Regions from separate parts of the Rhizobium centroccidentale genome, predicted to be linked through region 3. Evidence: predicted binding sites of a transcription regulator. Region 3 holds the regulator's gene; each other region holds the start of a gene.

Region 1 (3,278 bases), on a different contig from region 3:
GAAATGCCACTGGCGCCTTCTCAGGCGGCACTGTTCATTTCCCAATCCGGCGAAACCGCGGATACCTTGGCTTCGCTGCGCTACTGCCGGGACAACGGCCTGAAGATCGGTGCCGTGGTCAACGTCAGGGAATCAACTATCGCGCGTGAATCCGACGCGGTATTTCCGATCCTGGCCGGTCCCGAGATCGGCGTTGCCTCTACGAAGGCTTTCACCTGTCAGCTTGCAGTTCTCGCATCGCTCGCGATCGGAGCAGGCGTTGCTCGCGGCACGGTCAGTGCCAAGGATGAGGAAGAGATGGTGCGCCATCTCGTCGAAATGCCGCGTATCATGGCGAATGTCCTGAACATCATCCAGCCGCAGATGGAAAGCCTGTCGCGCGAGATCTCGAAGTTCAAGGACGTGCTCTATCTGGGCCGCGGCACCAGCTTCCCGCTCGCCATGGAAGGCGCGCTGAAGTTGAAGGAAATCTCCTATATCCACGCCGAAGGCTATGCGGCCGGCGAATTGAAACATGGGCCGATCGCGCTGATCGACGAGAACATGCCCGTCATCGTCATCGCTCCGCATGACCGCTTCTTCGACAAGACCGTTTCCAACATGCAGGAAGTGGCGGCGCGCGGCGGCCGAATCATCTTCATCACGGATGAGCTTGGCGCGGCAGCCTCGACATTGCCGACCATGGCAACGATCACCTTGCCAGTCGTCGACGAGATCATCGCGCCGATCATATTTTCGCTGCCGATTCAATTGCTTGCCTATCATACGGCTGTCTTCATGGGCACGGACGTCGATCAGCCGCGCAATCTCGCCAAATCGGTCACCGTGGAATAGGGCAACTTCCGTCCCGCATTTGCCGTCACGTCGTCGTGAGCCGGGCGTTTGTTCGGCTCGCGAACGCGGCTGGCGGGTTGTATGCCGCGCTAATTTCTGGCACGATTCCTATACTGAGAGGTGGGGAGGATTTGCCTGAAAGCGGTAGGCGGCGGAACGGAGTTTTCGAGCGGCGAATGACTGAAAAACTCATCAAAATGTCCGTGACCACGCGGATCAGAAACAACTTCCTGGCCGGCCTGATCATTTGCGCTCCGATCGCTATCACGCTCTGGCTGACCTGGTCCGTCGTTCATTGGGCCGATAGCTGGGTTCGCCCCTATATTCCCGCCCGCTACGATCCCGAGAGCTATCTGAACTTCGCCGTACCCGGTACCGGCCTGGTGATCGCGATGATCTTCATCACGATTGTCGGCTTTCTGGCCAAGAACCTGATCGGTCAGAGCATCGTCCGCTTCGGCGAGTCGATCGTCAATCGCGTGCCGCTGGTGCGTACGATTTACAAGAGCGTCAAGCAGATCTTCGAAACGGTGCTGAAAGAGCAGGGCACCTCGTTCAAGAAGGTCGGGCTGATCGAGTATCCGAGTCCCGGCCTCTGGTCCATGGTCTTCATATCGACAGATGCCAAAGGCGAGATCGCCTCGAAATTCAACGCCATGGGGCAGGACATGGTGGCGGTCTTCCTGCCGCCGACGCCCGTGCCGACAGCTGGCTTCCTTGTCTTCGTTCCGCGCGAAAAGATCACCGTGCTCGATATGAGCCCGGAGGATGGCGCCAAGCTGCTGATCTCGGGCGGCCTTGTGTCGCCCGAATTCAAGGAAGAACTGGTGGCAACGAAGAGCTTGCGTCCGCCGGTTCCGATGAAATCTTTGAGCTAAATTGCTCATCTTCCAATGGTTGGATCAATAGCTTCGCGTTTTGCGCGAACTGTCATGCCTCTATCATATTGACACCTTAGATCGTCAGTCGGGGCAGATAATCGCATGTATCTCAGCATCGAATGTTCGGGGCACGGGCACCGAGCTGCGGTTCTTCAACGCGGTCCGCAAACAGGCGGGAGATGGATGTCGTTGCCTCCACAAAGGTTTTTATCAGGAGGATATTGTCTTGAGATATATGCGTTCGAAGAGCTTGCCGCTGCTGTCGGTGGCGCTTGCCACATTTGTTTTCACGGCGCCGATGCTGGCGCTGGCGGATAATTCCGTGACGGTCGAAGGTGTGACGCTGGTCAATAAGGGCCGCGTCGCCATCGGCCGTATCCCGGCTAATGCGCGCGACAAGTTCGGTGAAACCTTCGGTTCCGGTTCGGGCATGTCGATCGATGCCAAGAGTTGGGTTCGCAACGCCGACGGCACCTATAAGGGCTCGCTGTGGCTGCTGCCGGACCGCGGCTATAATGTCGCCGGCACCACGGATTACCGCGGGCGTCTCAACACCATCGATATCAAGCTTACGCCGCTTGCTCCCGGCGCAACGCCGCCAGCCGGTAAGGAACAGGAGGGCCTCGAAGCCAAGCTCGCGGATACGCTGCTGTTGAAGGACAACAAGGGCAACGAAACCACCGGCCTTGACCCAGCCAACGGCGTTCGCCAGGCGGAAGGCGGCATGCCGCTTTTGCCGCAAGCACCGAACGGCAAGATCTCGCTCGATAACGAAGCCATTGCCCAGCTGCCGGATGGTTCGATGTTCATCAGCGATGAATACGGTCCCTATATCTACCGCTTCTCGGCGGATGGGCTGATGATCTCGGCCACGGCACCGCCGGCCGCGTTTCAGCCGATGCGCAGGGGCGTCGTGAATTTTTCCTCGAACAATCCCGGTCCCGGCGAAGCCGCGCCCGATCCGAAGGATCCGACCAGCGGGCGCCAAAATAATCAAGGCTTCGAGGGCATGTCCCTGACCCCGGACGGCAAGTTCCTGATCGTCGTGCTCCAGTCCGCAACCCGCCAGGATGGCGGCGATTCCAGCTCGACCAGGCAGAATACGCGCGCCCTGGTCTATGATGCCGCCGATCCTGCAAATCTGAAACTGGTGCACGAATATGTCGTGCCTCTGCCGGTCTTCACCAATGACAAGGGCAAGACGGCCGTCGCCGCCCAAAGCGAAATCGTGGCGCTCTCACCGACAAGCTTCCTGATGCTGGCGCGCGACAGCAACAATGGCTATGGGCAGAAGGGCGACAAGTCACTCTATCGCAGCATCGTTGCCGTCGACGTGTCGGCTGCAACCGATATTGCCGGCAGCAAATTCGATGGCGATACGGCGGTCGCGCCGAAGGGTGTTCTCGATCCCTCAGTCAAGCCGGCTGTCCTCAGCCAGTTCATCGACATTAACGATAGCGCCGACCTTGCGCGCTTCGGCCTGCACAATGGGGCACCGAACGACCGCAACAATCTCTCGGAAAAATGGGAGGCCATGTCGCTCGTCAGCGTTAAGGATCCGAA
Region 2 (3,278 bases), on a different contig from region 3:
TGTCCTTATGACGCGACAGCACGTCGGGCATGCTGCGCGGCAGGACGCCGCGGGCGCTGAACAGATCCACCTGGAACACCAGCGAGCTGCGATCCTCTTCCTGATCGAGCAGATATTGCAGCGGCGTGTTGGAGACGATGCCGCCGTCCCAGTAATATTCGCCCTCGATACGGATGGACGGGAGTGCCGGCGGCAGGGCGCCGCTCGCCATGATGTGCTCGGGACCGATACGGATATTGTCGGTGTCGAAATAGACGAAGTTGCCGGTGCGGACATTCACCGCACCGACGCTGAAGCGCTTCTTGCCATCGTTCAGCACGTCGAAATCGATCAGCATTTCCAGCGTCTTCTTGAGCTCTGCCGAGTCATAGAAGCTGGTGGCACCTTCCGCACCCGGCAGCTCCAGCCAGGGATTGGGAAAGCGCGGCTTGAAGAAGCCGGGCTGGCCCATGGTCATCGTCATCCACGAGCTGGTGCGGTTGCGGATATCGCGGAAGAAATCGCCTTCGGGCGTATAGGCCCAGATCTTGCGGCCGGAGATGATCTGCCAGAATTGCTCCAGACGCTGAAGGCGCCGGCCCGGCTCGTTGCCGGCGATGATCGCGGCATTGACCGCGCCGATCGAGACGCCCGAAAGCCAGGTCGGCTCGCATCCCGCTTCGGCAAGCGCCTCGTAGACGCCGGCCTGATAGGCGCCGAGCGCGCCGCCGCCCTGGAATACCAGGGCGACGCGATCATATTGAGCGGCAATTTCCGAAATGGTCGGGGCTGCGGCCTTGGTGTTTCGTTCAAGCACGGTCCGTCTCCAGCATGAAATGAAAATAGGATGCGGCTATCTGCGCTCGGCGAGATAGTCGTGAACGACTTCGCCGAGGCCGAGCGTCAGATCGGCGGTGAAATGAACCGCGGAAACCACTTCCAGCACAGGCAGCCGCGCGACATCGGCCATGACATGCGGCCTGAGATCGAGGGCGGCAGGCGAAGTCCAGGCTTCCTTGATGGTGATATCGGTCAGATAGTAACGCACCAGCTCGCAGATGCGCGGGGTGGCGTCGACATGCGGCACGATCTTGATCAGGAAATTCGGCTCCGAGAGAGCGGACAAAAGCGGTCCCTGGTCGACCGGCTTGTGCTTGTAGCCCATCGTCCCCGTAGCACAGAGGACACTACCGTAATGCAGCGTGCCGACGATGACCTCGCCCTCGTTGACGATCTTCGGATTGGCGAGCTTCTTCGGAAAGCCCCAGATCTCGCGGCCACCGGTGATCGGCGCATCGTCGTCGAGATACATGGAGTGAACATAGCCGCCCTTCTGCCCGCGATAGGTAACCGGGATGACCTGCCCGGTCTCGGTATAATCGCCGAAGCCGGTGGAATCCGGCATGCGGATGAATTCGTATTTCACCAGCGGCTCGTCGATTTCGAGCGGCGCGGGCACGACGGCCTCAAGCGCCTCGCGCGAGGTCCGGTAGGTGATGATGATATATTCGCGATCGAAGAACCGATAGGGTCCTGGAGGATAGGAGGGGTTGGTCAGCGGCATCGCATAGGCATGCTTGAGAATGTCTTCGACCTTCATCGTATATTCCGTCGTTGGAGGAAATCGCCGGTACCGGAGCGAAAACTTGCACGGTTGCATGACAGTGAAGTGTCAGCTGTCGAAGGGTTGCGGCGAGAGGCGAAACCGCACTGTTATCAAAGCGACATACGAGGCTGGCAGTGTGCGCTCATCTCAGCCTTTTTCATTTACTCAACCATGTCATAGACATTGCAGGAGTTGCATCATGGGTTCGTTGACTTCGAAGAATGCGCTGGTCACCGGTTCGACGAGCGGTATCGGGCTTGCGATCGCCCGCGCCTTTGCCGCCGAGGGCGCGAATGTGACGATCAACGGCCTTGGCGATGCCGATGCGATCGAAAAGGAACGCGCTGGCATCGAAGCCGATTTCGGCGTGAAGTGCCGCTACTCCGCCGCCAACATGATGAATGGCGAAGAAGTGACATCCATGGTGCGTGAAGCCGAGGAAGCCTTCGGTAGCCTCGATATTCTCGTCAACAATGCCGGTATCCAGTTCGTGGCTCCGATCGAAGAGTTTCCCGACGACAAGTGGGAAGCGATCATCCGCATCAATCTGCTTGCCGCCTTCTACGCCATCAAGGCCGCCATCCCCGGCATGAAGGCACGCAAATGGGGCCGCATCATCAATACGTCCTCGGCGCATGCCCTCGTCGCCTCGCCTTTCAAGTCTGCCTATGTCTCGGCCAAGCACGGCATTACCGGCCTCACCAAGACCATCGCTCTCGAGGCCGCTCAGAATGGCGTGACTGTCAACTCCATCGCGCCCGGCTATGTCTGGACGCCGCTCGTCGAGAAGCAGATCCCCGAGACCATGAAGGCACGCAACATGACCGAAGAGCAGGTCAAGCATGACGTGCTTTTGGCCGCCCAGCCGACGAAGGAATTCGTGACCGTCGACGAAGTGGCTGCCATTGCTGTCTTTCTCTGCGGCGATGCCGCCAAGCAGATTACCGGCACGACGCTTTCCGTCGACGGCGGCTGGACTGCCGAATAATACCGAAGCCACGGCCGGCACATGCTTGAGCCGGGTGCCGGCTCTCTGCAGCCCCAGGATTGCGGAGACAAGATGAAAATAGCGCAGGAGGCACACAATGACCGAAGAGAACCAGGACCCGCTCAGCCGCATCAAGGATGAGATCGTCGACAGCTTCGACGAAGAGCTGGAGATGCAGCTCGAAGAGGATCGGCTCGACGAGCTGGTCGCCGAAGGCCTCATCAGCGAGAGCGAGGCGACGCTTGACCGGCGGGTCTATTTCCGCGAGCTTTTCCGCCTCCAGCATGAGCTCGTGCGCCTGCAGGATTGGGTGCAATACAAGAAACTCAAGGTCGTCGTGCTGTTCGAGGGCCGCGATTCCGCCGGCAAGGGCGGCGCCATCAAGCGTGTCACCCAGCGCCTCAACCCGCGCGTCTGCCGCGTGGTCGCACTCCCCGCTCCGACCGAACGCGAGCGGCACCAGTGGTATTTCCAACGCTATGCCGCCCACCTGCCGACGGCAGGCGAAATGGTGCTGTTCGATCGCAGCTGGTATAACCGCGCCGGTGTCGAACGCGTCATGGGCTTCTGCTCGCCTGAGGAGCTGGAAGAGTTCTTCCGCTCCGTGCCGGATTTCGAGCGCATGCTGGTTCGCTCCGGCATCATTCTTCTGAAATACTGGTTCTCGATCACCGACGAGGAGCAGGAATTCCGCTTCAACATGCG
Region 3 (3,278 bases):
CGTCGGCATGGTCTTCCAGAAGCCCAACCCGTTTCCGAAGTCCATCTATGAGAACGTCGCCTACGGTCCCCGCATCCACGGTCTGCATCGCTCAAAGGCCGATCTCGAGCATATCGTCGAGAGCAGTCTTCAGAAGGCCGGTCTCTGGGGTGAGGTGAAGGATCGGCTCCATGACGCCGGCACGAGCCTGTCGGGCGGTCAGCAGCAGCGTCTGTGCATCGCCCGCGCCGTCGCGGTCAGCCCGGAGGTCATCCTGATGGACGAGCCGTGCTCGGCGCTCGATCCGATCGCAACCGCCAAGGTCGAGGATCTCATCCACGAGCTTCGGGAGAATTTCACCATCGTCATCGTGACGCATTCCATGCAGCAGGCAGCCCGCGTCTCGCAGCGTACCGCAATGTTCCATCTCGGCCACCTGGTCGAGGAGAACGACACCGATAAGATGTTCACCAATCCCGACGATTTCCGCACGCAGGATTACATCATGGGCCGTTTTGGTTGATGATGTCAGGCGCGCGGCTCATTTCACACAGTTCACCTTGAGGATAGAAAAATGGTCTCCACTCACATTCTCTCTGCCTATGACGAAGACCTGAAGTTCCTGACGCGCCGCATTGCTGAAATGGGCGGCCTGGCAGAGCAGATGGTTAGCGACAGCGTACGCGCGCTGGTCAACAGCGACGCTGCCCTGGCCCAGAAGGTCATCTCCGACGACGTTGTTCTTGACCATGCCGAGCGCGAAGTCGGCGACAAGGCGATCGTCACCATCGCCCGCCGTCAGCCGATGGCGGCCGACCTGCGCGAAATCATGGGCTCGATCCGCATCGCCTCCGATCTGGAGCGCGTCGGCGATCTCGGCAAGAACACCGCAAAGCGCGTCATCGCCGTGCAGGGCACCGGTGTCCCGCGCCGTCTCGCCCGCGGCATCGAGCATCTCTCCGAACTGGCGCTGAGCCAGCTCAAGGAAGTTCTGGATGTCTACGCGACCCGCTCGCCCGACAAGGCCGTGTCGATCCGCGAACGCGACGAAGAAATCGACGCCATGTACACCTCGCTCTTTCGCGAGATGCTGACCTACATGATGGAAGATCCGCGCAACATCACCACCTGCACGCATCTTCTTTTCTGCGCCAAGAACATCGAGCGCATCGGCGACCATGCCACCAACATCGCCGAGACGATCTATTACATGGCGACGGGCGCGCAGCCGGAAGGCGAGCGCCCGAAGGATGATACCGCCAATACCGTCGGCGCAGTGACGGAATAATCTGGAAGAGAAGAAAGGAGACCATAGGCGCATGGTTCCGAGAGTTGCTGTTGTAGAAGACGAGGAAGCGCTTAGCGTTCTGCTGCGCTACAATCTTGAGGCCGAAGGCTTCGAGGTCGATACGATCCTCAGAGGCGATGAGGCCGAGCTGCGTCTCCAGGAGCGCATCCCCGATCTCCTGATCCTCGACTGGATGCTCCCCGGCGTATCGGGCATCGAGCTCTGCCGCCGGCTGCGTATGCGGCCGGAGACGGAGCGCCTGCCCATTATCATGCTGACGGCCCGCGGCGAGGAAAGCGAGCGCGTGCGCGGGCTTTCGACCGGCGCGGACGATTATGTCGTCAAGCCGTTCTCGACGCCGGAGCTGATGGCCCGTGTCAAGGCGATGCTGCGGCGTGCCCGCCCGGAGGTTCTCTCCACGGTGCTGCGCTGCGGCGATATCGAGCTGGATCGCGAAACCCATCGCGTCCATCGAAAGAGCCGCGAAGTGCGACTGGGGCCGACGGAATTCCGCCTACTGGAGTTCCTGATGTCCTCGCCGGGCCGCGTCTTCTCGCGTTCGCAGCTGCTCGACGGTGTATGGGGTCACGATATCTACGTCGACGAACGCACGGTCGACGTCCATGTCGGCCGCCTGCGCAAGGCGCTCAATTTCTCCAATATGCAGGATGTCATCCGCACCGTTCGCGGCGCGGGCTATTCCATGGAAGCCTGAGCGGCTTGCCGCTCGGGTATCACTAAAGCATGTCGCGCAAAAGTGCGTAGCGGTTTTGCGAGAACGACATGCGCCAGACGGAAAACCTAAAGCATAGGAAGCGAATCTGAAAGATCGTGACGTGCTTTAAATAGCGGCGGAAATAGAAAAACGGGCCTCGAGGGCCCGTTTCTCATTGTCTTGCTGTGACTTTCAGCCGTTGTTACGACGGCGGTCATGCACCGGCTGGTATGCCATGCGCTGATGATAGGTGCAGTAGGGCGAGGAATCCGGGCTGTCATTGCCGCAGAAGTGGAAGTCGTCCTTCAGCGGGTCGCCGACCGGCCACTTGCAGGTGCGCTCAGTCAATTCCGTCAGGCCGAGGCGGCGGGAGATCGGAACGACGACGTTCGATGCCGGCCGATACTGGATTTCATTGACGGAATCGATCTCGATCTCTTCCTTCAGCATGGTTGCGCCCTGCTGGCGGGCGACGACCGTGCGGGTAGCAACGCGCGATCCGTAGGTCGCGGCGCGGGGTGCAGCTGCGCTGCGCTTCGGCGTGCGCGCTGCGGTTGCCGTGCCGCCCGCCTTCGCTCGGCCGGGAAGGTTCAGGCGGTGCACCTTGCCGATGACGGCATTACGGCTCACGCCACCGAGCTGCGCAGCGATCTGGCTGGCGCTCAACCCTTCGGACCATAGCTTTTTCAGCTTCTCGACGCGTTCGTCTGTCCAATTCATGCCCTGTCTCCGCTGTCGCGTTTCCGATGGCAGAATCCCTCACCATTGCCTCGCATGGGAACGAGGCGCGAAACGCTCTAAAATTGTGGTGACTAGTTCCGCCGCATGCAGTCTAGCAATTGCTTTTTAACCTAGTGTGAGGCTGACTCCGTGACAAGAGTCGCGAGAATCTTGAGGAATCGATTTCGAGGTTTTCCCCAACTTGCTGCCCAGGCGTGGCATTTCTGCAATAGGCGCCGCCGAACCTATCTCTTTTGCCCGCAAGCGTTATCTCGCACCTGCTAAAACGCCAGTTTTGTTGACATCGCGGTGCAAAACATCAATAGTGCCCAGGCCGCCGCAAGGCGGCATTTTTGATTTTTTCGGACCCGTTTCATCAAATGGAAGCGATCGGTCCTTAGAGTTGTGATCAGGAGATATGGCCATGGCCGAGACCACGCCGCTTTATGACACCTACATGCGCGCTCCGCTACGGTTCGAGCGAGGCGAGGGCGTCTGGCTGGTCACCGAAAATGGCGAACGCTACCTCGATTTCGCAGCCGGCGTCGCGGTCAACTCGCTCGGTCACGCCCATCC

What was found. Region 3 encodes PhoB, which activates phosphate uptake and scavenging genes when phosphate is short. Its sites were predicted from a motif close to TGTCATNNANCTGTCAT; they were not measured.
Region 1: PH562_RS08805 (esterase-like activity of phytase family protein) is a predicted target of PhoB. The motif match lies at 1,763-1,779, and genes of this name have one in related genera.
Region 2: PH562_RS17340 (acetoacetate decarboxylase) is a predicted target of PhoB. The motif match lies at 1,638-1,654, and genes of this name have one in related genera.

The regions. Positions count from the first base shown of each region.
Region 1 is NZ_JAQJCG010000005.1:71,994-75,271, reverse strand. It holds gene glmS (glutamine--fructose-6-phosphate transaminase (isomerizing)) at 1-834, shown strand, start outside; gene PH562_RS08810 (DUF502 domain-containing protein) at 1,011-1,712, shown strand; gene PH562_RS08805 (esterase-like activity of phytase family protein) at 1,951-3,278, shown strand, end outside.
Region 2 is NZ_JAQJCG010000012.1:108,259-111,536, forward strand. It holds gene PH562_RS17335 (DUF3734 domain-containing protein) at 1-796, opposite strand, end outside; gene PH562_RS17340 (acetoacetate decarboxylase) at 833-1,579, opposite strand; gene PH562_RS17345 (3-hydroxybutyrate dehydrogenase) at 1,785-2,573, shown strand; gene ppk2 (polyphosphate kinase 2) at 2,671-3,278, shown strand, end outside.
Region 3 is NZ_JAQJCG010000016.1:99,175-102,452, reverse strand. It holds gene pstB (phosphate ABC transporter ATP-binding protein PstB) at 1-502, shown strand, start outside; gene phoU (phosphate signaling complex protein PhoU) at 554-1,267, shown strand; gene phoB (phosphate regulon transcriptional regulator PhoB) at 1,299-1,982, shown strand; gene PH562_RS20625 (GcrA family cell cycle regulator) at 2,175-2,702, opposite strand; gene PH562_RS20620 (aspartate aminotransferase family protein) at 3,127-3,278, shown strand, end outside.